DNA from 4 places in the Streptomyces sp. NPDC004732 genome. Region 3 is predicted to be linked to each of the others. Evidence: riboswitches for the same ligand, from Rfam matches in the RefSeq annotation. Region 3 holds a riboswitch; each other region holds the start of a gene.
What was found. Region 3 has a riboswitch for cobalamin ahead of ABZV77_RS33305 (ABC transporter substrate-binding protein). Riboswitches for the same ligand answer to the same signal wherever they lie in the genome.

Region 1: it holds a riboswitch for cobalamin, as region 3 does, so the genes downstream of both, metE (5-methyltetrahydropteroyltriglutamate--homocysteine S-methyltransferase) here and ABZV77_RS33305 (ABC transporter substrate-binding protein) in region 3, are expected to answer to the same signal.
Region 2: it holds a riboswitch for cobalamin, as region 3 does, so the genes downstream of both, ABZV77_RS15810 (ribonucleoside-diphosphate reductase subunit alpha) here and ABZV77_RS33305 (ABC transporter substrate-binding protein) in region 3, are expected to answer to the same signal.
Region 4: it holds a riboswitch for cobalamin, as region 3 does, so the genes downstream of both, ABZV77_RS36345 (ABC transporter substrate-binding protein) here and ABZV77_RS33305 (ABC transporter substrate-binding protein) in region 3, are expected to answer to the same signal.

The regions. Positions count from the first base shown of each region.
Region 1 covers NZ_JBEXJR010000001.1:832,827-839,792, forward strand. Annotated here, with positions in the region: gene tsaD (tRNA (adenosine(37)-N6)-threonylcarbamoyltransferase complex transferase subunit TsaD) at 1-898, opposite strand, end outside; gene ABZV77_RS03445 (alpha/beta hydrolase) at 1,017-1,922, opposite strand; gene ABZV77_RS03450 (PIG-L family deacetylase) at 2,397-4,178, shown strand; gene ABZV77_RS03455 (acyltransferase family protein) at 4,178-5,251, shown strand; cobalamin riboswitch at 5,298-5,522, shown strand; gene metE (5-methyltetrahydropteroyltriglutamate--homocysteine S-methyltransferase) at 5,686-6,966, shown strand, end outside.
Region 2 covers NZ_JBEXJR010000005.1:36,210-43,175, reverse strand. Annotated here, with positions in the region: gene ABZV77_RS15830 (carbon starvation CstA family protein) at 1-1,804, shown strand, start outside; gene ABZV77_RS15825 (YbdD/YjiX family protein) at 1,822-1,998, shown strand; gene ABZV77_RS15820 (DUF3311 domain-containing protein) at 2,109-2,363, shown strand; gene mctP (monocarboxylate uptake permease MctP) at 2,360-3,988, shown strand; cobalamin riboswitch at 4,112-4,248, shown strand; gene ABZV77_RS15810 (ribonucleoside-diphosphate reductase subunit alpha) at 4,379-6,796, shown strand; gene ABZV77_RS15805 (ribonucleotide-diphosphate reductase subunit beta) at 6,796-6,966, shown strand, end outside.
Region 3 covers NZ_JBEXJR010000012.1:238,626-245,591, forward strand. Annotated here, with positions in the region: gene ABZV77_RS33280 (cysteine synthase) at 1-617, opposite strand, end outside; gene ABZV77_RS33285 (MoaD/ThiS family protein) at 630-908, opposite strand; gene ABZV77_RS33290 (putative leader peptide) at 1,044-1,151, opposite strand; gene ABZV77_RS33295 (ABC transporter ATP-binding protein) at 1,218-2,012, opposite strand; gene ABZV77_RS33300 (iron ABC transporter permease) at 2,009-3,070, opposite strand; gene ABZV77_RS33305 (ABC transporter substrate-binding protein) at 3,109-4,086, opposite strand; cobalamin riboswitch at 4,130-4,258, opposite strand; gene ABZV77_RS33310 (M67 family metallopeptidase) at 4,255-4,677, opposite strand; gene ABZV77_RS33315 (amino acid permease) at 4,763-6,262, opposite strand; gene ABZV77_RS33320 (DUF2017 domain-containing protein) at 6,635-6,966, opposite strand, start outside.
Region 4 covers NZ_JBEXJR010000016.1:127,702-134,667, reverse strand. Annotated here, with positions in the region: gene ABZV77_RS36355 (ABC transporter ATP-binding protein) at 1-644, opposite strand, end outside; gene ABZV77_RS36350 (iron chelate uptake ABC transporter family permease subunit) at 674-1,681, opposite strand; gene ABZV77_RS36345 (ABC transporter substrate-binding protein) at 1,732-2,775, opposite strand; cobalamin riboswitch at 2,840-3,026, opposite strand; gene ABZV77_RS36340 (VOC family protein) at 3,034-3,504, opposite strand; gene ABZV77_RS36335 (helix-turn-helix domain-containing protein) at 3,509-4,369, opposite strand; gene ABZV77_RS36330 (HAD family hydrolase) at 4,536-5,666, shown strand; gene ABZV77_RS36325 (asparaginase) at 5,644-6,642, opposite strand; gene ABZV77_RS36320 (alpha/beta fold hydrolase) at 6,690-6,966, shown strand, end outside.

The sequences.
Region 1 (6,966 bases), on a different contig from region 3:
TCATGGGCGGCACCCGCAGTTCGATCCCCGCGGCCGCGCACCGCTGCTCGGCCAGGCCGCGCACCCGCGAGTTCGCCGCCACGCCGCCGACCACGACCAGCGTCTTCACGTCGTACGCGCGACAGGCCGCGAGCGCCTTGCGGGTCAGCACGTCCGCGACGGCCTCCTGCAGCGCGGCGGCCCCGTCGGCCACCGATGGCTCCTCGCCCCGGAGACGATGCTGCTCGGCCCACCGTGCGGCGGCCGTCTTGAGCCCGGAGAAGGAGAAGGCGTACGGATCGTCTCCCGGGCGCGTCAGCGGTCGCGGGAACGCCACCGCCCGCGGATCCCCGTCCCGCGCCGCACGGTCGATCGCGGGCCCGCCCGGATAGGGCAGCCCCAGGATCCGGGCGACCTTGTCGAAGCACTCGCCCGCCGCGTCGTCGAGCGTGTCCCCCAGGTGCAGGATCGGCTCGCGCACCAGGTCCCGCACCAGGAGCAGCGAGGTGTGCCCGCCGGAGACGATCAGCACCACGCAGGGGTCGGGCAGCGGGCCGTGCTCCAGCGTGTCGGCGGCGACGTGCCCGGCCAGGTGGTGCACCCCGTACAGCGGGACCCCGGCCGCGTAGGCCAGGGTCTTGGCACCGGCCAGCCCCACTTGCAGGGCTCCGGACAGGCCGGGGCCGGTCGTGACGGCGACGGCGTCGATCTGACCGAGTCGCAGACCGGCCTCGTCGAGGGCCTGCCGGACGACCGGGTTGAAGGCGTGCAGGTGCGCGCGGGCGGCGATCTCCGGCACCACGCCGCCGAACCGCGCGTGCTCGTCCATGCTCGACGCCACCACGTGCGCGAGCAGCTTCCCGTCCCGCACGATTCCCGCGCCGGTCTCGTCGCAGGACGACTCGATCCCCAGCACCACAGGTTTGCTCACTGCACGCTCCTTCTGCACAACTCATGCACTTGCAATATATGTGCAATAGGAGCGCCGGGTCAGATCCACCCGGCCCTTCCTCATCCCCTACGCGCCGACCGCACCCCTACGCGCCGACCGCACCCCGCACGAAACCCCGCAGGTGCGCGCGCACAGCGTCGGGCCGCTCCAGCCACGGTTCATGACCGGCGCCTTCGACCCGGGTCAGCGGAACGTCGAGCGAGCGCGCCAGCGTGTCGAGCGCCGAGACCGGGCGGGGGTCGTCGGCACCACCGAGAAGCTCCGTCCGCGCGGGCAGCCGCTCGCGCAGCTCGTCCAGATGTCCGTCGAGGGGGTCCGCACGCCCCTCCTCGCCGAGTTCGGCGTTCATGGTCCAATTGACCGGACGCCGCCGACGGGCACCCTCGGCCGCCCACTGCCGGCCGCGTTCGACGTCGGCGTGGTCGGTGAACCAGGCCAGGGTGAGCAGCTCGACCTCCTGCTCCTCCGTGCGGCGCGGCATCTCCTCCAGTACGCGGAGCCGTTCCTGCTGCGCCGGGGTCGTGCGGCGCCCCCGTTCCGCCCGGTCCCCGGCACGCCAGTCACCGACGAACGGCCCGCACATCAGCAGCGCCGCGGCCACCCGGTCCGAGTGGGCGAGGCAGAACCGGGCGGCCAGGTCGGCGCCGTAGGAGTGCCCGATCAGCACGGCCCGGGGCGCGTCCCACGCGTCGAGGAGCTCGGCGAGATCGCCGACGTGCCGGGCGAGGGTGTGGCGCCCGCGCCACGGCGAACGGCCCGTCCCGCGCTGGTCGTACCGGTACACGGGCGCCAAGTCCGCGACCATGGCGGCGACTTCACCCAGGTAATCGGGCAACCCGGGGCCACCGTGCAGCAGGACCACAGGCGTCGGCCGCCCACCACCCCGCCCGCCGCCCCGACCTGCGTCCCGCCCGCCGCCTTCCAGCGCCGTCCACCGCAACTGCGCCCCGTCGGTCATCGGCGCGAGGCCCCGCTTCTCTGTCCACGTCACCGCGGAGAAGCTACCCGCCCGGCGCCGTGAGGAAGATCACTGAGGACAACCCGCCGCTTTCGCAGGTCATCTTCCCCCGTGATCAAGGAGCCACCAGCCGCAGCTGCTGGCCGAGTGGCCGGTACGTCGGATGCAGATAGGCAAGCCCACCCATGCCCCCCGAAAAGCGCATTCTCGCGCGCGCAACCCGTCGCAATGTCCTCACGGCCACCGTGCTGGGTGTCGTGGCGCCCGCAGGCATCGGCATAGGCATGGTCGTCCGCTCGAAGGGTGACGGCGGCGACGTGCCCGTCACCCCGCATCAGTCACCGGACATGAGCACGGCGGGCCCCACGGGTACGTGGGCGACCTCAGGGCCGCAGCCCAGGACCGAGGAATCGGTCCTGCAGATCATCGCCCACCCCGACGACGATCTATCTGACGTCCGGCGAGTCCAACGGCGTGAACGCCCCCAGGAAGGGCACGTTCCGGGGCATGCCCCGACCCGCGCGCGACGAGCGCAAGTACGCCAAAGCGCGGCAGAACGGCATTCGCGCCGCCTACGCCGAGATGGTCACGGGACGGCCGGAGCACCCCTGGCGGCGCTCCGTCATCCCGACGGCGGGCGGCGGGCAGGCGGAGCTCGACACGTTGCAGGGGTATCCCCACATCAACCTGGTGTGGACGCTGCTGCACGAGGCGGGCAGCATCGCCGGTGACCGGCCGCACAGCCTGCACGGGCTCTGGGACGGCCGGGTCGGCGTGCTCGGCTCGCAGCTGGCGCACGAGGGTCCGGTCACCCGCGACTTCTCGTACACCGAGGAACAGCCGATCCGGACGGTGACCGGCTATCTGGAGCGGTTCCGGCCGACGCAGGTCCGGATGCAGAACCCGACGCCGGGCCGTCTGGACCGCAACCTCAAGTGCTCCGACCACCAGGACCACCGCTTCGGCGCCCGGTTCGTCCAGCAGGCGCTCGACCCCGCGTCCGGCACGTCCAAGGCCCGCACGCTCGAAACGTACTCCTGGGGAGACGCCCCGCAGGACACCTGCAAGGACTCTGCGGGCTGCGGTGACCTCAAGGTCGCCGCGAGCCCCAAGCCCCGCTGGTCGCACAGCATCCACCACGCCGGTGAGACCGGCGCCGACTGGCTGCTCGCGGGCAAGGACGACAGCCTGTGGGCCTTCGCCGTGCTGGACGGCCGGATCGCGCACTGGCACCGGCCTGGCGGCAAGGGCGGGCGGTGGAGCGCGAGCCGGTGGAAGGGGCCCGTGTTCCGGGCGGAGACCGGAATCGACACGGGCGTGCGGCCGGTGGCGCTGCCCGACGGACGTATCGCCGTCTTCGGTACCCGTACGCTGTTCGGTGACCAGCCCGCCGCATACCGCAAGGAAGTGGGATTTATCGCCCAGCAGGCCCCGGGCAAGCCCTTCGGCCCCTGGCAGTCGCTGGACAGCCCCGAGCTGTCCGGCGAGGTCGGTACGAACGACATCAGTGCGCCCGCGGTCGTGGCGCACGACGACGGCACGATGTCCGTGTTCGTGCGCGACAGCAGCCGCCGGCTGACCGCGCGCGTCCAGCGGTCCGACGGCACGTGGACTCCCTGGCGCGGCCTGGGCGGTGAGGCCGTGCACAGCGATCCGGTCGCCGCCAAGGACCGCGCCGGACGCGCCTACTTCCTTGCCGCGACCCCGCACAGCGTCCTGGCCTGGATCCAGGACGAGCCGGGCGCGGACGTGCGCGGCCCGCTGGCCACCGGCCTTCCGGCGACCACGTTGCCGTTGACCGTCCGGCCCGACGACGACGGCGTCCGGGTCTTCTACCGCATCCCCGCCTCCGGGGACGTGGGCTCCGCCCGCCTGCACGCGGACAGCCTCACGCCCTTCACGGCGGAGCCGGGCCGGGCGCGCCGGTCGTCCTCCACCGCGCACACGTCGGTGGCCGCCACCGATCTGGGCGGGGCGGGCGGCTACGGCCCGGTGAGCGTCACCGCGGACGACTGGGGCGGTGTCCTGCTCGCGGCCCGGACGGCCACGGGCGATGTCGCCACGGCCTGGGGCACGTCGGGCGTCGCAAGGAACCGGCCGCAGTGGAACCACACCGGGGTACTCCCGGCGGGCGCGCCGTCGAGCGCTCCGCTGGCGTCGGGCGGCGTCGTGCTCACCATGCTCGGCCTCGACAGCCGCCTGTACTGGACCCATGCCAGACGTGGAGGAGGTCGTCTGGCTCCCTGGCAGCCGGTGGAGTCTCCGACGGCAGGGAGGTCGAAGGCCTGATGCGGATGCCGACCCCCACACGCCTGCGTACCAACCAGAACACCCCCCAGAACACCCGGAAGCCGCTCGACTCGCGCGATCCGTTCTTCGACAACGCGAAGTTCCTCCTGATCGTGCTGGTCGCCCTCGGCCACTCCTGGGAACAGATCGTCTCCGGCACGCACACGCTGCAGGCGGTCCACACCGTGGTCTACGCCTTCCACATGCCGGCGTTCATCCTGTTGTGCGGCTACTTCTCGCAGCGCTTCACCGGCCGCCCCGACCAGGTGCGCAAACTGATCGAAGGGGTGCTGATCCCCTACCTCCTGTTCGAGGCGGCGTACTCCGCCACGTACAGCGCGGTGCGGGGCGAGCCGTACACCTTCACCCCCACGGAACCCACCTACCTCTGCTGGTTCCTCGTCGCCCTGTTCCTCTGGCGGCTGAGCACACCCCTGTGGCGGGCGGTCCGCCACCCGGTGCCGATCGCCGTGGTGGTCTCCCTCGCGGCCGGTCTCACGACGATGGGTTACGACCTGGCGCTGCCGCGCGTGCTGATGTTCCTGCCCTGGTTCGTCCTCGGCATGAACCTGCGCCCGGAGCACTTCGCCCTCCTGCGCACGAAGGCGGCCCGCCGCTGTGGCGTGGTGGCGCTGGTCTGCGCCGTGGTCGCGGCGTATCTGTGGATGCCCGCGCCCGACGAGCACTGGTTGTCCATGGACGTCGGCTACACGGAGCTCGACATCAGCTGGCCGCAGTACCTCGCCGTGCGCGTCGGCATCTTCGCGCTCAGCGCGGTGCTGGTCGCCGCGTTCTTCGCCTGTGTGCCCCGACGCCGCACGCCCTTCACCGCTCTCGGCGCCGCCACGATGTACCCGTACCTCCTGCACGGCCTGCTGATCCGCGCGGGCGAGGCGGCGGGCCTGTATCCGGTCCTGAAGGACCTGGGCGCGGTCGGCCAGGTCCTCCTCACCCTCGGCGTCGTCACCACGGTGTTCCTGCTGTCGACTCCGCCGGTGCGGAAGCTGTTCCGTCCGCTGGTGGAGCCCCGGCTGCCGCGTGGCGCCGTGCCGGTGGACGAGCGTTCGAAGTGACCTTCCGGAATCCGGCGGCCCTAGCACTGCTCCACCGCCACCCCGTAGGGTGATCGGCGCAGCTGGTTCGCCCCGTCCGCCAGACGGGAGCGTCGCAAGAGGGAACCCGGTGGGAATCCGGGACTGCCCCGCAGCGGTGAGTGGGAACGACCGCCGTCATCACGCACTGGGCCCCGACGAACGGGACCTGGGAAGCGACGGCCAGTAGGTGTCCTCCCCCGGGAGGATGCGCCCGCGAGTCCGAAGACCTGCCCGCTGTCCGTGCCCGAGCCATTCGTGCGCGGATATTCCGGTGACCTCGAGGGCGGGTCGGCGTACATAGCGAGCGGATGACCGCGCCTTGCCGCGCGAGACGGTACCCGCCGGTATGTCACTCCTTCTTGGCCACGCAGGTCTCCGGGATCCCCGGGATACGTCTCTCGAAGGAGATCTCCGTGACCACCAAGACCGCAGCCGCGGCAGCACGGGCCACCGTGTACGGCTACCCCCGCCAGGGCCGCAACCGCGAGCTCAAGAAGGCCATCGAGGGCTACTGGAAGGGCCGCGTCACCGCCGACGCCCTCCGGAGCACCGCCGCCGACCTCCGCCGCGCCAACTGGCAGGAACTCTCCGACGCGGGCATCGGCGAAGTCCCCACCGGCGACTTCTCGTACTACGACCACGTCCTGGACACCACCGTCATGGTCGGCGCCGTCCCCGAGCGCCACCGCGCCGCGGTCGACGCGGACGCGCTCGACGGGTTCTTCGCCATGGCGCGCGGCACGCAGGACGTGGCGCCGCTGGAGATGACGAAGTGGTTCGACACCAACTACCACTACCTGGTGCCCGAGCTGGGTCCCGGCACGGTGTTCACCGCCGACTCCACCAAGCAGGTCACCGAGTTCAAGGAGGCCCAGGCGCTGGGCCTGACGGCGCGGCCCGTGCTCGTCGGCCCGGTCACCTACCTCCTGCTCGCCAAGCCCGCCCCCGGGGTGGCCGCCGACTTCGACCCGCTGACCCTCCTCGACCGCCTCCTTCCGGTGTACGCAGAGGTGCTCGCCGACCTGCGCGCGGCGGGCGCCGAATGGGTCCAGCTCGACGAACCGGCCCTCGTCCAGGACCGCACCCCGGCCGAGCTGAACGCGGCCGAGCGCGCCTACCGCGACCTCGGCGCCCTCACCGACCGCTCCAAGCTCCTCGTCGCCTCGTACTTCGACCGGCTCGGCGACGCCCTCCCGGTGCTCGCCAAGGCCCCGGTCGAGGGCCTCGCCCTCGACTTCACCGAGGCCGCCGCCGCGAACCTCGACGCCCTCGCCGCGGTCGGCGGTCTGCCCGGCAAGCGGCTCGTCGCCGGTGTCGTCAACGGCCGCAACATCTGGATCAACGACCTGGCCAAGTCCCTCACCACCCTCGGCACGCTGCTCGGGCTCGCCGAGCGGGTCGACGTGGCGACCTCCTGCTCCCTCCTCCACGTCCCCATCGACACGGCCCTCGAACGGGACATCGAGCCGCAGATCCTGCGCTGGCTCGCCTTCGCCCGGCAGAAGACGAACGAGGTGGCCACGCTCGCCAAGGGGCTGGCCCAGGGCACCGACACCATCACGGCCGAACTGTCGGCCAACAAGGCGGACCTGGCCTCGCGCGCCGAATCGCCGATCACCCACGACCCGGCCGTCCGGGCCCGCGCCGGTGCCGTCACCGACGCCGACGCGCGCCGCTCCCAGCCCTACGCCGAG
Region 2 (6,966 bases), on a different contig from region 3:
GCCCGGCACCATCTGGATCATCGTCGGCGTGATCTTCGCGGGCGCCGTGCAGGACATGGTCGTGCTGTTCTTCTCGACGCGGCGCGACGGCAAGTCGCTGGGGCAGATGGCGCGCGAGGAGATCGGCCCGTTCGGCGGGGCCGCCGCGCTGCTCGCCACCTTCGCCATCATGATCATCCTGCTCGGGGTGCTCGCGCTGGTCGTCGTCAACGCGCTCGCCGAGTCGCCGTGGGGCACCTTCTCCATCGCGATGACCATCCCGATCGCCCTGCTGATGGGCTTCTACCTGCGGGTGCTGCGGCCGGGACGGGTCAGCGAGGTCTCGCTGATCGGCATCGCGCTGCTGCTGCTCGCGCTCGTCGGCGGGCGCTGGGTCGCCGAGTCCTCGCTCGCGGACACCTTCACGCTCGCGCCGTCGACGCTGGTCATCTGGCTGGTGGCGTACGGGTTCATCGCCTCGATCCTGCCGGTGTGGATGCTGCTCGCGCCGCGCGACTACCTCTCCACGTTCATGAAGATCGGCACCATCGTGCTCCTCGCGGTCGGTGTCGTCGTCACCCTGCCCACGCTGAAGATGGACCCGGTGACCGACTTCGCCTCGCGCGGCGACGGACCGGTCTTCGCGGGCTCGCTCTTCCCCTTCGTCTTCATCACCATCGCCTGCGGCGCCCTGTCCGGGTTCCACGCGCTGATCTCCTCGGGCACGACGCCGAAGATGATCCAGAAGGAGACGCAGGTCCGGATGATCGGCTACGGCTCCATGCTGATGGAGTCGTCCGTCGCGGTGATGGCGCTCGTCGCGGCATCGATCATCGACCCCGGTCTGTACTTCGCGATGAACGCCCCGGCCGGAGTCGTCGGCGACACCGTCCAGGAGGCGTCGAGAGCCGTCGCGGGCTTCGGGTACTCCATCTCACCGGCCGACCTCGCGCAGGCCGCCCAGAACGTCGAGGAGTCCTCGCTGCTCTCGCGCACCGGCGGCGCGCCCACGCTCGCGGTCGGCGTCTCGGAGATCTTCTCCAAGGTCACCGGCGGCTCGATGCGGGCCTTCTGGTACCACTTCGCGATCATGTTCGAGGCGCTGTTCATCCTGACCGCGCTCGACGCGGGCACGCGCGTGGGCCGCTTCATGCTGCAGGACATGCTCGGGAACATCTACAAGCCCTTCCGGCGGATGAGCTGGAAGCCGGGGCTCGTGCTCACCAGCGCCGCCGTCACGGGGCTCTGGGGCTACTTCCTGTGGGTGGGCGTGCACGAGCCGCTCGGCGGGATCAACCAGCTCTTCCCGATCTTCGGCATCGCCAACCAACTCCTCGCCGCCGTCGCCCTCGCCGTCTGCACCACGCTGCTCGTGAAGTCCGGGCGGCTCAAGTGGGCCTGGATCACCGGGATTCCGCTCGTCTGGGACGCGACGGTGACGCTCACCGCGAGCTGGCAGAAGGTGTTCTCCGACGACCCGCGCGTCGGCTTCTTCCAGCAGCGCGCGAACTACCAGGACGCCATCGACGAGGGCAAGATCCTGCCGCCCGCCAAGACGATGGACGACATGCACACCGTCGTCACCAACTCCACGGTGGACGGCGTCCTTTCGGCGGCGCTCGCCCTGCTCATCGTCGTCGTGATCGTGGACGCGGCACGGGTGTGCGTGAAGCACGTCCGCAACCCCGGCGCCTCACGGCTGAGCGAAGCGCCGTACGTGGAGTCGAAGTTGACCGCTCCGGCCGGGCTCTTCGCGACCCGGGAGGAGAAGGAGGAGGAGAGGCAGGCAGAGAGGCAGGCGGAGCGACGGGAGGTGGCGCCGTGACCTGGGTGCTGCGCGGGATGCGGTGGATGCGGTGGTACGTCCATGAGCTGACCGACGAGTCGGCGTACGACCGGTATGTGGCGCACGTACGCAAGGAGCATCCGGCGGCAACTGTTCCCAGCCGCCGCGCATTTGAACGCATGCGGACAGACCGGGCGGAGTCAGACCCCCGTCAGGGGTTCCGCTGCTGCTGAACAGGCAACTTGTCACGTCCGTTATCCGGACGGGGGTTCCATACAGCGAGACTGTGGCTTAGATTTCCCGCACGTTAAGCATGGGATAAGTGAGGGAACGGAGCCGCGATATGTCAGATGCGCCTGAAGTGAGCAGACCGGTGGTCACGCCGGTCCGCGTGGTCATCGCAGCCTGCCTTGTCGCACCCTTCGTGGCAATGCTCTGGGTGGGCTCGTACGCGAAGATCGATCCCACCTTCATCGGCATCCCGTTCTTCTACTGGTACCAGATGCTCTGGGTGCTCATCTCCACGGCGCTCACGATGATCGCGTACAAGCTGTGGCAGCGTGACCAGCGCGCCCGCAAGGAAGAGGCGCGGTCATGAACGACGGAGTCAACGGCGTCGCCCTCGCGGTCTTCATCTTCTTCTTCGTCGCCGTCACGGTCATGGGCTTCCTGGCCGCCCGCTGGCGCAAGGCGGACAACGAGGAGAGCCTGGACGAATGGGGCCTCGGCGGCCGCTCGTTCGGCACCTGGGTCACCTGGTTCCTGCTCGGCGGCGACCTCTACACCGCTTACACGTTCGTGGCCGTCCCCGCGGCGATCTACGCGGCGGGCGCGGCGGGCTTCTTCGCCGTGCCGTACACGATCCTCGTCTACCCCCTGATCTTCACCTTCCTGCCGCGCCTGTGGTCGGTCTCGCACAAGCACGGCTACGTGACGACCTCCGACTTCGTGCGCGGGCGCTTCGGCTCCAAGGGCCTCTCGCTCGCGGTCGCCGTCACCGGCATCCTCGCAACGATGCCGTACATCGCGCTCCAGCTGGTCGGCATCCAGGCCGTCCTCGACGTCATGGGGATCGGCGGCGGCCCGGACACCAACTGGTTCATCAAGGACCTGCCGCTGCTGATCGCGTTCGCGGTGCTCGCCGCGTACACCTACTCGTCGGGTCTGCGCGCGCCCGCGCTGATCGCGTTCGTGAAGGACGGTCTGATCTACCTCGTCATCGCCGTCGCGATCATCTACATCCCGATCAAGCTCGGCGGCTTCGACGAGATCTTCCAGGCCGCGAACGAGAAGTTCTCGGCGGCGAACGACGCGGCGGGCAAGCCTGTCGCGGGTCTCGCGCCGGGCGAGGCGGGGCAGTGGACGTACGCCACGCTCGCACTCGGCTCCGCGCTCGCGCTGTTCATGTACCCGCACTCGATCACGGCGACGCTCTCCTCCAAGAGCCGCAACGTGATCCGCCGCAACACCACGATCCTGCCGCTCTACTCGCTGATGCTGGGCCTGCTCGCGCTGCTCGGCTTCATGGCGATCGCGGCCGGGGTCAAGGTCGAGAACGGGCAGCTGGCGATCCCGCAGCTGTTCGAGAACATGTTCCCCGACTGGTTCACCGGCGTCGCCTTCGCCGCCATCGGCATCGGCGCGCTCGTACCCGCGGCGATCATGTCGATCGCGGCCGCGAACCTCTTCACGAGGAACATCTACAAGGACTTCCTCAAGCCGGACGCGACACCCGCACAGGAGTTCAAGGTCTCCAAGCTGGTCTCGCTCCTGGTGAAGGTGGGCGCGCTCGCCTTCGTCCTCACCATGGACAAGACGGTCGCGATCAACTTCCAGCTGCTCGGCGGCATCTGGATCCTGCAGACGATGCCCGCCCTGGTCGGCGGCCTGTTCACGCGGTGGTTCCACCGCTGGGCGCTGCTCGCGGGCTGGGCGGTCGGCATGGTCTACGGCACGGTCGCCGCGTACGGCGTCGCGTCGCCGACGCAGAAGCACTTCGGCGGCTCGTCCGACGAGATCCCCGGCATCGGCGAGATCGGCTACATCGGCCTCACCGCGTTCGTCCTGAACGTGGTCGTGACCGTGGTCCTCACCTTCGCCCTGAAGGCGCTGAAGGCCCCCGAGGGCGTCGACGAGACGTCTCCGGAGGACTACACGGCGGACGCCGGTGACGCCGGTGTCATGGAGGAACTGCCGAAGGCGACGGCGGGCTCCGGCCACTGAGCCGACCGCTGCCGCACGTCTGCCGCACGGCACAGCGTACGACGAAGGGCCGCCGGGAAACCGGCGGCCCTTCGTCGTACAGCTCTGCGATCCGACACAAGATGTGGGCCTGCTTCAGTAAGCCGACACAAGATGTATGCTCGTGCTCGCTGTCGCCGCAGGGGAATCCGGTGCAAGTCCGGAACTGTCCCGCAACGGTAGACGTGTACGCATTTGTCGTACGCGGAGTCCGAAGACCTGCCGGCAGTGCACCCGTGTCGACCGACCCGGGTGCCGACCGTCCGGGCCTCGTGGAATGGGCCGGTGGACGCGGTACGCCGCCCTGTCCGGGTGCGCCCGTGTGTGCCGTCCCCTCCCCCAGGCCCAGAGCCGAGCGAGGGAGAGCTCCACGTGACCATCGCGCCTGCCGAACCTGCGTCAGCGCTGTCACCGCAGCCCATCGACAGCACCGAGGGTACCGACGCGCCAGGGACCGCGCTGCTGCGCACCCTGACCGACCTCACCGCCGACCTCCCCGACGCCGACCCCGGCCGGGTCGCCGCCGCGGCGCTGCGCGGCCGTTCGGCCAGGGCCGACGAGGCGGAGCTGCGGGAGCTCGCGACCGAGGCGGCCGCGGGGCTCATCTCCGAGGACCCCACGTACTCGAAGCTCGCGGCCAGGCTGCTCACCCTCTCCATCGCCGCCGAGGCCGCCTCGCAGGGCGTGCGCTCCTTCACCGAGTCGATCGCCGTCGGCCACCGTGAGGGCCTGATCGCCGACCGCACCGCCGACTTCGTGGGCGCCCACGCGGCCCGGCTCGACGCGCTCGTGGACACCGCGCTCGCCGACGGCGCCGACTTCCGCTTCGGCTACTTCGGCCTGCGCACCCTGCACAGCCGCTACCTGCTGCGCCACCCGATCACCCGCCAGGTCATCGAGACCCCGCAGCACTTCATGCTGCGCGTGGCGGCCGGTCTGGCGGAGGACGAGAGCGCCCGCGCGCTCGACGAAGTCGCCGCGCTGTACGGCCTGATGAGCCGCCTGGACTACCTGCCGTCCTCGCCGACGCTCTTCAACTCCGGCACCCGCCACCCGCAGATGTCGTCGTGCTACCTCCTCGACTCCCCGCTGGACGAGCTCGACTCCATCTACGACCGCTACCACCAGGTCGCACGGCTCTCCAAGCACGCGGGCGGCATCGGCCTCTCCTACTCCCGCATCCGTTCCCGCGGCTCCCTCATCCGCGGCACGAACGGGCACTCCAACGGCATCGTGCCGTTCCTGAAGACCCTGGACGCCTCCGTCGCCGCCGTGAACCAGGGCGGTCGGCGCAAGGGCGCGGCCGCGGTCTACCTGGAGACCTGGCACTCCGACATCGAGGAGTTCCTGGAGCTGCGCGACAACACCGGTGAGGACGCGCGCCGCACGCACAACCTCAACCTCGCGCACTGGATCCCCGACGAGTTCATGCGCCGCGTCGCCACCGACCAGGAGTGGTCGCTGTTCTCACCGGCCGACGTGCCCGAGCTCGTCGACCTGTGGGGCGACGAGTTCGACGCCGCCTACCGCAAGGCCGAGGCCGCCGGGCTCGCCAAGAAGACCATGTCGGCCCGGGACCTCTACGGCCGCATGATGCGCACCCTCGCGCAGACCGGCAACGGCTGGATGACCTTCAAGGACGCGGCCAACCGCACCGCCAACCAGACGGCGGAGCCCGGCCACACCGTGCACTCCTCCAACCTCTGCACGGAGATCCTGGAGGTGACGGACGACGGGGAGACCGCCGTCTGCAACCTCGGCTCGGTGAACCTCGGCGCCTTCGTCGACCCGGCCGCGCAGGACATCGACTGGGAGCGGCTCGACGAGACCGTCCGCACCGCGGTGACCTTCCTCGACCGCGTCGTCGACATCAACTTCTACCCGACCGAGCAGGCCGGGCGCTCCAACGCCAAGTGGCGCCCCGTGGGCCTCGGCGCGATGGGCCTCCAGGACGTCTTCTTCCAGCTCAAGCTGGCCTTCGACTCCCCCGAGGCGCGCGCCCTTTCCACCCGCATCGCCGAGCGCATCATGCTCGCCTCGTACGAGGCGTCCGCGGACCTCGCCGAGCGCAGTGGTCCGCTCCCCGCCTGGGAGAAGACCCGCACCGCGCGCGGCGTGCTGCACCCCGACCACTACCCGAAGGCCGTGGCCGAGCTGACCTGGCCGGAGCGCTGGGCGGCGCTGCGGGAACGTATCGCCGTCACCGGCATGCGCAACTCGCTGCTCCTCGCCATCGCGCCGACCGCGACCATCGCGTCCATCGCCGGTGTCTACGAGTGCATCGAGCCGCAGGTCTCCAACCTCTTCAAGCGCGAGACGCTGTCCGGCGAGTTCCTCCAGGTGAACGGCTACCTGGTGGAGGAGTTGAAGCGGCACGGCCTGTGGGACGCGAAGACCCGGGAGGCGCTGCGCGAGTCCAGCGGCTCGGTCCAGGACTTCGAGTGGGTGCCCGCGGACGTCCGCGCGCTGTACCGCACGGCGTGGGAGATCCCGCAGCGCGGCCTGATCGACATGGCCGCCGACCGCACCCCGTTCCTCGACCAGGCGCAGTCGCTCAACCTCTTCCTGGAGACGCCGACCATCGGCAAGCTCTCCTCGATGTACGCGTACGCCTGGCAGCGCGGCCTGAAGACCACGTACTACCTGCGCTCGCGCCCCGCGACGCGCATCGCCCGCGCGGCCGGGAGCTCGAACACCGCCGCCGCGGCCCCCGTCCCCGCGCAGGTCACGGCCGAAGACGCCGTCGCCTGCTCCCTGGAAAACCCCGAGTCCTGCGAGGCCTGCCAGTAATGAGCTCCACCGAGAAGAACCTGCTCGACCCGGGCTTCGAGCTGACCCTGCGCCCCATGCGCTACCCCGACTTCTACGAGCGCTACCGGGACGCGATCAAGAACACCTGGACCGTCGAGGAGGTCGACCTCCACTCGGACGTCGCCGACCTCGCCAAGCTCTCGCCCGGC
Region 3 (6,966 bases):
TCGTAGCGCGGCTCGGCGGCGACGATCTTGATGTCCGGCTGCTGCTCGCGCAGGTAGCGGCCGACGCCCATCAGGGTGCCGGTGGTGCCGAGGCCCGCCACGAAGTGGGTGATCGACGGGAGGTCGGTGAGGATCTCCGGGCCGGTCGTGGCGTAGTGGGCGCCCGCGTTGTCGGGGTTGCCGTACTGGTAGAGCATCACCCAGTCCGGGTGCTCGGCCGACAGCTCCTTGGCCACCCGGACCGCGGTGTTGGAGCCGCCCGCCGCCGGGGACGAGATGATCTCGGCGCCCCACATGGCGAGCAGGTCGCGCCGCTCCTGCGAGGTGTTCTCCGGCATGACGCACACGATGCGGTAGCCCTTGAGCCTGGCCGCCATGGCGAGCGAGATGCCGGTGTTGCCCGAGGTCGGCTCCAGGATCGTGCAGCCGGGCGTCAACCGGCCGTCCTTCTCGGCCTGTTCGACCATGTGGAGGGCGGGCCGGTCCTTGATGGAGCCGGTCGGGTTGCGGTCCTCCAGCTTGGCCCAGATGCGGACGTCTTCCGAAGGGGAGAGCCGCGGCAGGCGGACGAGCGGCGTGTTGCCGACCGCGGCGAGCGGGGAGTCGTAGCGAGGCATCCGGGATCGGGCCTAGACCATGCCGCCGGCGACGGCCGGCAGGATCGTGACGCTGTCGCCGTCGGCGAGCTTCGTGGAGATGCCGTCGAGGAAGCGGACGTCCTCGTCGTTGAGGTACACGTTCACGAAGCGGCGGAGCTTGCCGTCCTCGACGATGCGTCCGGCGATGCCCTCGTGCCGCGAGTCGAGGTCGGTGAAGAGCTCGGCGAGGGTGTCCCCGCTGCCCTCGACGGCCTTGGCGCCGTCGGTGTAGGTGCGGAGGATGGTCGGGATGCGGACCTCGATGGCCATGCTGAGGGCTCCTGTCGGGAGTCGAGAAGTGCGAGTGGTGGGCGCGCGGCGGCGCGGGGCTTGCGGTGTGGTGCGCCGGGCGTACGGAGGCGGCCGCCGCGGCCCGCGGCCGTGGTCGGGCCGCGGTGGACCGGTTCAGCGGGTACAGATGGCGCTGGCGAGGCGGCACAGGTCGACGTGCAGCCGCGCCACGAGCAGCAGGGGTGCGCTCGGCGTCTCTTCGCTCACGTCATGGGGAACCATGCGGTCATCGTATCGATTCCCGGTCCGGATCCCGGAATGTGATCTCAGCTGGTGGACGGAATCCGTTCAGGATGCGGGCGGCGGCAGATAGACGACGGTCGGGGCGCCGGTCAGCGGATGCGTGCTGACCTCGGCCGTCACGCCGTACACGGTGGCGAGCAGCTCGGCGGTGAGGACCTCCTTGGGCGCCCCGGAGGCGACGAGACGGCCGCCGTCGAGGACGTAGAGGCGGTCGCAGAAGTACGCGGCCAGGTTCAGGTCGTGCAGGGCCAGGAGGTTCGTGGTGCCCAGGTCCCGCACGAAGGAGAGGATCTCCAGCTGGTAGCGGATGTCCAGGTGGTTGGTGGGCTCGTCGAGGACGACGAGGGTCGGCTCCTGGACCAGGGCGCGGGCCACCAGGGCGCGCTGGCGCTCGCCTCCGGAGAGCGAGGGGAAGGTGCGGTCGGCCAGCTCGTCGACGCCGACCCGGGCGAGCGCCGCCGTGACGAGCTCGTCGTCGGCCGCGGTGTCCGCCTCCCAGAACCGCTTGTGCGGGGAGCGGCCCATGGCGACCACCTGCCGGACGGTCAGCTCGAAGGCGGCCTGGCCGTCCTGCGGCACCGTGGCCAGGCGCCGGGCGCGCGCCTTCGGGGGCATCGTGTGCAGGTCGTCGCCGTCGAGGAGGGCGCGGCCGCCGGTGGGGCGCAGCGTGCCGTACACGCAGCGGAGCAGCGTCGTCTTGCCGCTGCCGTTGGGGCCGACGACGCCGACGGTCTCGCCGGGGTCGGCGGTGAGGTCGACGGCGTCCACGAGGAGCCTGCCTTCGACCTCGTACGAGAGGTGCTCGGTGCGCAGTTCACCGGCGGGGGGCGGCTGGGTCATGCCGGTACTCCTTCGTTGCGCCGCCTCAGCAGCCACAGGAAGAACGGGCCGCCGGTGAGCGCGGTGAGCACGCCGACGGGGATGTCCTGCGGCGCGGCGACGGTGCGTGCGGCGAGGTCGGCGGCGACCAGGAAGACCGCGCCCATCAGCGCGACGACCGGGAGCAGTGCGCGATGCGCGGCGCCGACCAGCATGCGGGCGGCGTGCGGCACCATCAGGCCGACGAATCCGATGGCCCCGCTGTAGGCGACCAGGGCGCCGGTGAGGAGCGAGGCGAGGACGAAGACTCCGGCACGGAATCGGGTGGCGTCCAGGCCGAGGACGGTGGCGCCCTCCTCACCGGCGAGGAGCAGGTCGAGGGGGCGGGCCATGGACATCAGGAGGGCCGTGCCGAGGACCAGGGTGACGCAGGGCAGGGCGAGCATGTCCCAGCGGGCACTGCCGAGGCCGCCGAGCGTCCAGTACAGGACCTCCTTGAGGTGGTCCGCGCTGTCGGCGGTGACCAGGATGAGGCTGGTCAGCGCGGTCAGGATGTACGAGACGGCGACGCCCGCGAGGATCAGCCTGCCGGTGGCGAAGCCGCCGCCTCCGCTGCGGGCCAGGGCGTAGACGAGGACCAGTGAGATCAGGGCGCCCGCGAAGGAGGCGGCCGGGATGGTGACGCTGGTCGACAGGGCGGCGCCGAGGCCGAAGACGGAGCCGAGCACGATCGCGCTGACCGCGCCGACGGAGGCGCCCGAGGAGACGCCGAGCAGGAAGGGGTCGGCGAGGGGGTTGCGGACGAGGGCCTGGAGGACGGTGCCGATGACGGCGAGTCCTGCGCCGACGGTGGCGCCGAGGATGACTCTCGGGAGTCGCACGTCCAGGACGATGGTGCGGAACGGGGAGGGGTCCGCCCTTCCCGTCAGGATCTCGACGACCTGGGCCGTCGGGATCCTGACGGAGCCCAGGGCGAGCCCGGCGAGCGTCGCGGCGGCGAGGGCGACGGTGAGCACCGTCAGGACGGCGAGGCGCCGCCCCCCTGAGCTCCGCCGATCGCCCTTCGGGCTCGTCCTCAAACGCCGGACGGGCTGGATCTCCCGCACTCTCTGCGCGCTCACAGCTGCGCCGCCAGCTTCCTCACCGCCTCGGGTGCTCGTACTCCGGTGACCATGTCCGAGAGCGGCAGCACCGCGAAGCTCTTGTTCTTGACGGCGGGGACGTCCTGGAGGGCCGGGTCGTCGAGGAGGCGCTTCTTCTTCTGGGCGACGGTCGTGGCGCCGTAGTCGAGGATCAGGATCGTCTCGGGCCTGTTCTTCACGACGGACTCCCAGGACGCGTCGCTGAAGGACTTGTCCACGTCGGCGAAGACGTTGCGGCCGCCCGCCCGCTTGATGATGTCGTTGCCGATGCCGCGGCCGCCCGCGGTGAACGCGGTCTTGTCGCCGCTGTCGTAGACGAAGACGGAGCGGGGCTTCTTGCCCTTCGACTTCTCGGCGGTGGCGGCGAGTTCGCGCTGTGCGCCGCTCACCCACTTGTCCGCGCGGGCCCGCACCCCGAAGGTGGAGCCGACCTCGCGGACCTCGCGGTAGACGTCATCCATGGAGACGGGCCGCTTCGCGCAGCCCTCGACGTTGAGGCGGCTCTCGATGCCGGACTTGGCGAGCGCGGAGCGGCTGCGGCCGTCGCCCGCGAGGAAGGCGCTCGCGTATCCGCCGTACACGTAGTCGGGGTTGGCGGCGAGCAGCTTCTCGTAGGAGGGGTACTCCTTGGCGACGACGGGGATGGAGTCGTACGCCTTCTCATACTGCGGCAGGACCTTGTCGTCGAGGTACGCCGTGCCCGCGAGGTGGTCCTTGAGGCCGAGTTCCAGCATCACTTCGGTGGCGTGCTGGTTCATGGTGACGGCGCGCTTCGGGGGTGCGTCGTACGTCGTCTTCACACCGCAGTTGGTGACGGTGTACGGAAATCCGGCGGCCTTGGCCGCGGTCTTCCCGTCACCGCCCGCATCGCCCGAGTCAGACGAGGAGCACGCGGCGAGCGGGACGAGCAGTGCGGCCGCGGCGAGCGCGCGTATGCCGGTGTGGCGGGACATGGCTGAACTGCCTCCTCCAGGGGATTTCCGCGTCCCCTGCGTTGCATGGAGGAGGACGGCAGGTCAGTTCCTGACTCCCCCGCCCCGGCTTCGGAGTGGGGTCACAGTGGCGGGACCGTGCCGGTTTCGCACCGGCTTCCTGGCTCCTGCCGCCCTCTTGAGTAAAGCTCAGTATGCCTCGACGACCTTTACTTCTTCCTCGGCGACCTCGCCGTCCACGATCCGGTAGGAGCGGAACTGGAAGGGGCCCGCGTCGTCGGTGTCCGCCGTGGAGACCAGGACGTAGTGCGCGCCGGGCTCGTTGGCGTAGGTGATGTCGGTGCGCGAGGGGTACGCCTCGGTGGCGGTGTGCGAGTGGTAGACGATCACCGGCTCCTCGTCGCGGTCGTCCATCTCGCGGTAGAGCTTGAGCAGGTCACCCGAGTCGAACTCGTAGAACGTGGGCGAGCGGGCGGCGTTCAGCATCGGGATGAACCGCTCGGGACGTCCGGTGCCCTCCGGGCCCGCGACCACGCCGCACGCCTCGTCGGGGTGGTCCTGGCGCGCGTGCGCGACGATCTGGTCGTGGAGGGCCTGGGTGATGGTCAGCATGGCAGCCAGGATAAGCAGAGGGGCCCGCGCGTACCGAAGTGTGGTACGCGCGGGCCCGAATGCTGGACAGTGGCCTTGGGGAGCCTCAGTCCTTGGAGAGGGAGTCGTCCGAGGAGACCCCGCCGGAGACGCCGATCTTGCGCTTGTCGAAGGCCGCGGCCTCCGGGTTGCGGCTCTTGAGGATCAGGTAGGAGACCGTCAGGATCGCGGCCCAGACCGGAGCGGCGTACAGCGAGATCCGCGCGTCCTTGTCGACGCCCATCATCACGATGACCATGCCGATGAAGAGCAGGGCGAACCAGCTGGTGTACGGGGCGCCCGGGGCCCGGAAGGTGGACTGCGGCAGCTCGCCGCGGTCGGCCTTGCGGCGGTAGCGGATCTGGCAGGCCAGGATCATGATCCAGGCCCACATGCCGGAGATGGTCGCGAAGGAGACGACGTAGTTGAACGCCTCGCCCGGCCACTGGTAGTTGATCCAGACGCCGACCAGCATGAACGCGGCGGAGGCCGTGGTGCCGATCAGCGGCAGGCCGTTCTTCGTGAGCTTGGTGAAGAACTTGGGGCCCTGGCCGTTCATCGCCAGGTCGCGCAGCATGCGTCCGGTGGAGTACATGCCGGAGTTGCAGGAGGAGAGCGCGGCGGTGAGGACCACGAAGTTCACGATCGCGGCGCCGACGCCGAGACCCATCTCCTCGAAGGCCGCGACGAACGGCGAGACGCCGGGCTTGAAGGAGGTCCACGGGACGACCGACAGGATCATGATGAGCGCGCCGACGTAGAAGACGGCGATGCGCCACGGCACGGTGTTGATGGCCTTGGGCAGGACGGTCTTCGGGTCCTTGGACTCGCCCGCGGTGACGCCGACCAGCTCGACGGCGAGGAAGGCGAACATCACGATCTGCAGGGTCATCAGCGTGGAGCCGATGCCGTTGGGGAAGAAACCGCCCTGGTTCCACAGGTGGGCCACGGTGGCGGTGTCACCGGCGTCGGAGAAGCCGATGGTGAGGATGCCGACGCAGATCAGGATCATGCCGATGATGGCGGTGACCTTGACCATCGAGAACCAGAACTCGAGCTCACCGAAGAGCTTCACGGAGATGAGGTTCGCGCCGTACAGGATGACGGTGAAGACCAGCGCGTAGGCCCATTGCGGGAATGAGTCGTGGGTCCAGTACTGCATGTACTGGGCGGCCGCGGTCACTTCGGTGATGCCGGTGACGACCCAGAAGAGCCAGTACGTCCAGCCGGTCACGAATCCGAAGAACGGGCCCATGAACTCGCGTGCGTACTCCGAGAAGGAGCCGGACACGGGCCGGTACATGAGGAGCTCGCCGAGCGCCCGCATGATGAAGAAGATGACGAGGCCCGCGATGGCGTACGCCAGGATGAGGCTCGGTCCGGCCTTGTGGATGGCCTTGCCCGCGCCGAGGAACAGGCCGGTGCCGATGGCACCGCCGATCGCGATCATCTGGATCTGCCGGGCTCCGAGCCCGCGCTGGTATCCCTCGCCCTCGCCGGACGAGCCGTGCACGACCCCATTGCCGTCGTGCCCGTCGTGGTGCTCTTCGACCTGCACTGAGGTCATGGTGACGCCTTTCTCCATGCTGATCCGCGCCCGCACATCTGCGTTGTGGCTGCGGATCAGGTCCTGATCCCCCCGGATATGGATGGAGTGCTACCGGCGGTCTGCCGGCTGAAGCGCCCTCGGCGACATGGGTGGCGTCGCCGAGCGGTCGTGAAGATTTATCACGGTGGCAACAGTGAGGGAATGAGCCACTTGTGGTGCACACCACAAGGAGAAGCGGACAAAGCGCCCTTGACACCGCAAAGTCGGGCAATGACTTGACGGGATCGTTATCCGGATTTGAGGCTCCGCTGAGCGAACCACCCGCGGAGCGGATGGAACCTGTCTACTACAACAAATTTCGCTGCATTCTGCACGGATTCCTGCCCGGAATCAGTCCAGCAACGTCCCGACCAGCGTTTCCTGCAGTCCGCCGAGCCAGAGATAGGCCATCACCATCGGCTTGCGGGGGTCGGAATCCGGCAGCCGGTAGAGCAGATCGGCGTCGTCTTCGTCGCTCACCTCGAGCCGCGTGCCGATCGCGAGGCGGAGGTCGTTGAGGGCGCCCAGCCAGTTCCGGGACTCCTCGACCGACAGTTTCAGGACAGCTCCGCCCTCGCCCGACGACGTCATCGCGTCCAGCGAGCGGATCACGACCAGGGCGTCGTCACGCTTCTTGGCCCGGAGGTCATTCTCTGTGAACCGCCGGAATTCCGCCGAATACG
Region 4 (6,966 bases), on a different contig from region 3:
CCCTCCTTGAGGATCAGCAGGTGGTCGCAGAACATCGCCGCCAGGTTGAGGTCGTGCAGGGCGATCACGCTGGTGACGGGGAGCTCCGCGACCAGGGACAGCAGGTCCAACTGGTGCTGGATGTCCAGGTGGTTGGTGGGCTCGTCCAGGAGGAGTTCGCGGGGCTCCTGTGCCAGGGCGCGGGCGATCTGGACGCGCTGGCGCTCGCCGCCGGAGAGGGTGTGCCAGGCCTGGGCGGCGCGTTCGGTGAGGCCGGTGCGCGCGAGGGCCTCGCGCACGGCCTGCTCGTCGTGCGGCGTGGGGGTCGACCAAGCGCGGCGGTGCGGGATACGGCCCAGACGTACGACGTCGCGTACGGACAGTTCGACCTGCGTCGCGGCGTGCTGCTCGACCACGGCGATCCGGCGGGCCACCGCGCGGCGGCCCGTGTCGGGGAGGGTGCGGCCGTCCAGGGTGACCACGCCGGAGGCCGGGGCGAGGACGCCCGCGAGGATGCGCAGGAGCGTGGACTTGCCGGATCCGTTGGGGCCGAGGAGCCCCACGGTGGCGCCGCCGGGCGGGGCGAGGCTGACGCCGTCGACGACGAGCCGACCGCCCGCCTCCCTGCTGACGCGGTCGGCGCGCAGGCCCGCGGCGTCGCTCAGGACGGTCGCGCCGTCCCTGATGTCGTGCGTCACGTCGTCCTCCGCGTCCGGTACAGCACCGCCACGAACGCGGGTACGCCGATGAGTGAGGTCACCACGCCGACCGGGACCTCCTGCGGGTCAAGCGCCGTGCGGGCCAGCGTGTCCACCCAGACCAGGAAGACCGCCCCGGCGAGCGCCGTGACCGGGAGCAGTCTGGCGTGTCCGGAGCCGACGACCGCGCGGGCCGCGTGCGGCAGGACCAGGCCGACGAAGCCGATGGCGCCCGCCGAGCTGACCAGGGCCGCCGTGAGCAGCGCCGTCGTGCAGAGCAGGACGAGGCGGGTGCGGGCCACCCGGACGCCCAGCGCCGCCGCGGCCTCCGGGCCGAACGCGAAGGCGTCCAGCGTGCGGGCGTGGCCGAGGCAGACGACCAGCGCCGCCACGAGCACCGCGCCGCACAGCCACACGTCCGTCCAGCCGACCCCGCTGAGCGAGCCCAGGAGCCAGAACAGCACGCCGCGCGTCGTCTCCGCGTCGCCCGCCGTGAGGACGACGAACGACGTCAGCGCGGAGAAGAGCTGCATGGCCGCGACGCCGGACAGCACGACCCGGTCCGTGGTGTCGCCGAGGGTGTGGCTCAGGAGCAGCACGAGCGCGAAGGAGCAGAGCGCGCCCGCGAAGGCGCCCGCGGAGACCGACACCACTCCCCCGCCGACCCCGAGGACGACGACCGCGACCGCTCCCGTGGACGCCCCGGACGACACCCCGAGCACGAAGGGGTCGGCGAGGGGGTTGCGGAGCAGGGACTGCATGACCGCACCGCAGACCGCGAGGCCCGCGCCGCAGACGGCGGCGAGCACGGTGCGCGGCATCCGCAGGTTCCAGACGATGCCGTCCCTGATCGGGGTGAGCGGGCTCTCGCCCCAGCCGAGGTGGGCGGCGACGGTCGACCACACGTCGGACACGGAGATCTCCGCGGGGCCGATGGTGACGGCCACGGAGACGGAGAGGAGGAGCGCGGCGGCCCCGGCGAGCCACAGCAGCCCCTGCCGCACGCGGGCGGGGGCGGCGCCGGTGACACTGCCCGTGTCCGGCGCGGCCTCCGTCACTTGACGAGTCCGAACTTCCGCAGCCCGGCGGCCACTTGCTCGATGCCGTCGACCGTGCGGATCGTGGGGTTCATGGCCTGGCCGCTGAGCAGGACGTACCGCTTCTTCTTCACGGCCGTCAGGTTCTTGGTCGCCGGGTTGGACTCCAGGAACTTGATCTTCGCCGCGGCGCTCTCCGCGGACTGCGACTTGCGGGTGAGGTCGCCGATGACGAGGACGTCGGGGTCGCGGTCGGCGACGGTCTCCCAGTTGATCTGGGGCCATTCCTCGTGGGTGTCGTCGAAGACGTTCTTCGCGCCGAGTTCGCGGGTGATGATGCCGGGGGCGCCGCAGCAGCCCGCCAGGTACGGGGCGTCGGAGTTGGCGAACCAGTACATGAGCTTGGTGCCGGAGGCGTCGGCGGTGTTGATGTCCTTGGTGGCCCTGCCGACCCGGCGCTTCATGTCGGCGATCAGCTGCTCGCCGCGCTTCTCGACGTGGAAGACCTTCGCCAGGTCGCGCACCTCGCCGTAGACGGTGTCCATGGTGAGGGTCTTGACGCGCTTGCCGTCGCCGCCGCCGTCGTTGTCCTTGCCCGCGCAGTCGGTGGGCGAGACGTAGACGGGCACGCCGAGCTCGTCGAACTTCGCGCGGTCGGCGACGCCGCCCTTGCCGACCGTGTAGAGGAAGGAGGCGCTGACGAAGTCCGGCTCCTTGGACAGGACCTTCTCCAGGGACGGGTAGCGGTCGGCGAGCCGCTCCACCTTCGCGTTGTCCTTCGCCAGGTTCTCCAGGACCGGGTCGGTCCAGGTGCCGGTGCCCACCATGCGGTCGGCGAGGCCGAGGGAGAGCAGGATCTCCGTGGAGCCCTGGTCGAGGGAGACGGCCCGCTGCGGGGGTGCCCCGACCTTCGCGTCCTTGCCGCAGGAGGTGACCGTGACCGGGTAGCCCTCGGTGCTCTGCTGCCCGGACTGCGATGTCTTCTGCGCGGAGCCGCCGCACGCGGTGAGCGCGAACAGGCAGGCACAGAGGAGGGCGGATATACGGGCTGTCGAGGACACGTGATCCCTTGGGTGTCACGGCTCATACGCGGAGCCTGGCCTGCGTCGTGACCTCCGCCGCAGGGTGAGCGGGGAGGGCGCCAGCAGGTCTTCGGACTCGGGGATCGGCCGGGCGGGGCGCCTTCCCGGGCGTCCTGTGACGCCCAGTGGCCGTGGCCCCGCCCGTCCCCCTCACCGCTGCGCGTCAGCTCCGGATTCGCACCGGATTCCCTGGCCCAGGTGTGGGTTTGACTGGCTTGCGCAAGTTATCACGCGAGTTCACGCGGTCGGCCCGGGCGTCGTCGCGGTGGTCGGCGCGGGCCTGGGCTCGCCGCGGTACGTCCCGAAGGACCAGCGGTTGCCCTCCGGATCCTCGATGCCGAATTCACGGCTTCCGTAGGGCTTGTCCTCGATCTCGCTGATCACCTTCACACCGGCCTCGGCGAGCCTGCGGTAGAGGTCGTCCACGTGGTCGGTGACGACGTAGGCGCCCGCGGTGCCGGGCCTGCCGCAGGTCGCCTCGTCGGCCGGGTCGTACGAGCCGAGCATGACCCCACCGCCCTCGGGCCAGTCGAGCTGGGCGTGGGCGACCCGGCCCTCGTCCTCGTAGACGGCGGTGCGCAGGAAGCCGACGGTGCCGACGAGGAAGTCGATCAGGGCGGGGGCGTCCTGGGCCTGGAGGCCCGGCCAGATCGCCGGGGCGGGCGTGCTGAGCTGCTGTTCTTGCGTGGTGTTCCGGTTGGTTTCCATGGCTCTACTCTTCGCCCCGGCCGTGCGCCCCGGCTTGGATATTCCGGCACTCTTCGGCCAGCCAGCGGGTGGGGGTCTCGCCGGTGTACTGCCGGAAGTCGCGTACGAGGTGGGAGTGGTCGTAGTACCCGGTGTCGGCCGCGACCCCGGCCAGGTCCGGCGGGGCGCCCGCCGCGACGGCGCGGGTCACGGTGGCCTTGGCGTGCTGGAAGCGCATCAGGCGGGCGGCCTGCTTGGGGGTGAGTCCCGTCTCGGCGCGGAACAGCGCGGTCAGCCTGCGCTCGCTGAGCGCGACGTGCCGGGAGAGGCCGCCGAGGGTGCCCGCGCCCCGGTGCCTGGCCAGCCACGCCCAGGCCTCCGCGACCTCGGGGCGGACGGATCCGGCGGCGCGGTCCGTGGCCGCGCGCCGCCTCAGGTAGGCCGACAGGAGGGCGAAGCGCTCCTCCCAGCGGTCCAGCTCGCACAGCCGCTCGCGGATCTCGGCGGCCGGGTCGCCGAGGACGTCCGTGCCGCCGACGACGAGCTGCCCGGTGAGCCCGGCGGCGGGCAGGCCGAGGAGGGCGCGGGCCGCGAGGGGATGCACGGCGAGCTGGATGCCCGCCTCGTGCTCGGGCTGGACGACGTACGCGGGGCTCTGGTGCAGGCCGCCCACGATGATGTCGGTGCGCGTCGCGTCCGGTCCCGTCGCCCGGTCCGGGGTGCTGCCGGTGGCGATGGTCCCGTCCAGGGAGAAGATCACCGTCAGATACGGCGAAGGGAGCCCCCGGTGCAGCCCCGGCCGCTGCCCCGCGGTGCGGTAGCCGACCGCGGAGACGACCATGCCGTCGAGCCGTGGAGCGGCGCGGACGAACTCACGGGAGTCCATGGGCCCAGTATGCGCGGAACCCTTCTGCTACCCCTGTTCACCCGCCCCATGCCACCGCGCCACGGTGACGTCGATCATGGGAAATGTCCCTGCCGCCCCATAGCATTGCGCGCCGCTCCGGTCGGGGCCGCACATCGCTCGCAGGGAACGGCAGGGACGTAGAGACATGGCAGTACGGGCAAAGAGCAAGCTGGCCGTCATCGGCACCACGGGCGCGCTGGCCGCCGCCGTTCTCGCGGGCAGCGCCCTGTGGCCGACGGACGAGGCGAACGCCGCCGACACCTCGGCGGCCACCGCCCGCGAGCTGTCGCACTGGCCGAAGCCGGTCGCCAAGAAGCTGGGCAAGGTCATCGCGAAGAACGACCACAAGGGTGCGTACGCGGTCTTCGACGCGGACAACACGACGTACCGCAACGACCTCGAGGAGTCGCTGCTCCCCTTCCTGGAGATGAAGGGCGTCCTCACCCGCAAGACCATGGACCCGTCCCTGAAGATCATCCCCTTCAAGGACAAGGCCGGGCACAAGGAGAGCCTCTACAGCTACTACAACCGGCTGTGCGAGGTGGACGACCAGGTCTGCTACCCCTGGGCCGCGCAGATCTTCTCCGGCTTCACGCTGAAGGAGCTCAAGGGGTACGTCGACGAGCTCCTGGCGTACAAGAAGCCGATCCCCGCCGAGTACTTCGAGGACGGCAAGCCGACGAAGACCGAGGTGAAGCCGCCGGAGTTCTCGCGCGGCATGCAGCAGCTCTACAAGACGCTGCAGGCGCACGGCATCGAGGTGTACGTCGTCAGCGCGGCCAGCGAGGATCTGGTGCGCATGGTCCTCGCCGACCCGAAGTACGGCTACGGCGTGAAGCCGCAGAACGTCATCGGCGTCGCCATGCAGCTCAAGGACCGCAAGACCGGTGAGGTCACCAGCTCCCGCAAGGAGATCGCCGAGGGCCGCTTCGGCGAGAAGGACCGCGCGAAGCTCGCGAAGCGCGAGCTGACGCCGAACCTGTGGGCGCCGCTCACCTGGTACGAGGGCAAGCCCGCGGCGATCAACACCTACATCGACGAGTGGAAGAAGCCGGTCCTCGCCGCCGGTGACACCCCGGCCAGCGACGGCCCGATGCTGTTCCACTCCGCGGACGTGGCGCACGGCGGCGTGCGGGTCTGGGTCAACCGCAAGGACTCGTACATGAAGCAGCTCGACGGGATGAAGAAGAAGAACGCGGAGCGGCAGCGCGAGCTCGGCCAGAAGGTGACCGCCGACAAGCGGTGGCTGACGGTCACGCCCGACCAGATCGGCTAGGGCCCCAGCTCCCCAACGCGCGGAAGGCGTCGGCCACTCGGGGGTAGTCGGCGCCGTCCGCCAGCAGGGCGTGCAGCAGGAGTCTGGCCTTCGGCGCGTCCAGCGGCCCCGCGGAGAGCAGGCCGCGGCCGAGCATGTCGTGCTCCGAGCCAGGACCTTGGTACGTCTCGCTCAGCAGCGGGCCCGCGCCCGTGCGGGAGGCGAGGACGACCGGCATGCGGGCGGCGAGCGCGGCCAGCGGGTCGACGAGCCAGGTGGGGACGTGGCCCGCGCCGAACGCCGCCACGACCAGGCCGTCGAAGCGCGCGTCGACCGCTTCGAGGAGTTCGCCGCGGTCCCCGAGGGTGAGCGTGACCAGGGCTACGCGGGCGGCGCCGCGCAGGTCCAGGGGACGGTCGGCAGGCGGTCCCGCGGGCCGGAGCAGGACCCGCGGCCTGCCCTCCACGACGCGGCCGAGCGGGCCCGCGCCCGGCGACGCGAAGGCCGCGACGGAGGTGGTGTGGGTCTTCCGCGCGTGCCGCGCCGCGTGGATCTCGTCGGCGAGGACCACGACGACGCCGAGGCCCGCGCAGCCGGGGTCGGCGGCGACGGCGAGGGCCGCGGCCAGGTTCGCGGGGCCGTCGGCGCCCGGCAGGTCGGGCCGCCGCATCGCCCCGGTCACGACGACGGGGGTGCGGGGCACGCAGGCGAGGTCGAGGAGGAAGGCGGTCTCCTCCAGGGTGTCGGTGCCCTGCACCACGACGACGCCGTGCCCCTGGGCCGTCGCCGCGTCGACCCGCTCGGCGAGGTCGGCCACGTCCTCGACGGTCAGGGAGGAGCTGGGCAGCCTGCGGACGTCGTGGACCTCGACCTCGACGCCGGGCGGGACGGCACCGGCCGCCGCGAGGATCTCGGCGCCGGTCAGCCGCGGCGAACTGCCGCCACCCCGCGCGGAGATGGTCCCGCCGAGGGTGAACACGGACACGGTCGTCGCCATACGCCCCATCTTCCCCCACGCACCCGGCCCGGCCGAGGATGAGCGGCATGACTCAGAACTCCCTCACCACCGCTCAGGACTCCCGCACCACCGCTCAGGACTCCGCCGCCGTCGCCTTCACCTTCGCCTGCGACGGCGAGACGCTCAGCTGCACCGAGGCGCTGCCCGATGCCGCGCGGGCCCCGGCGACCACGGTCGTGCTGCTGCACGGCGCGGGCGCGGGCAGCAAGGCGCGGCTGGCCGCCCTCCAGGCCGACTTCGCGGCACGCGGCTGCCGGGCGCTGGCGCTCGACTTCTCCGGGCACGGCGAGAGCACGGGCGCGC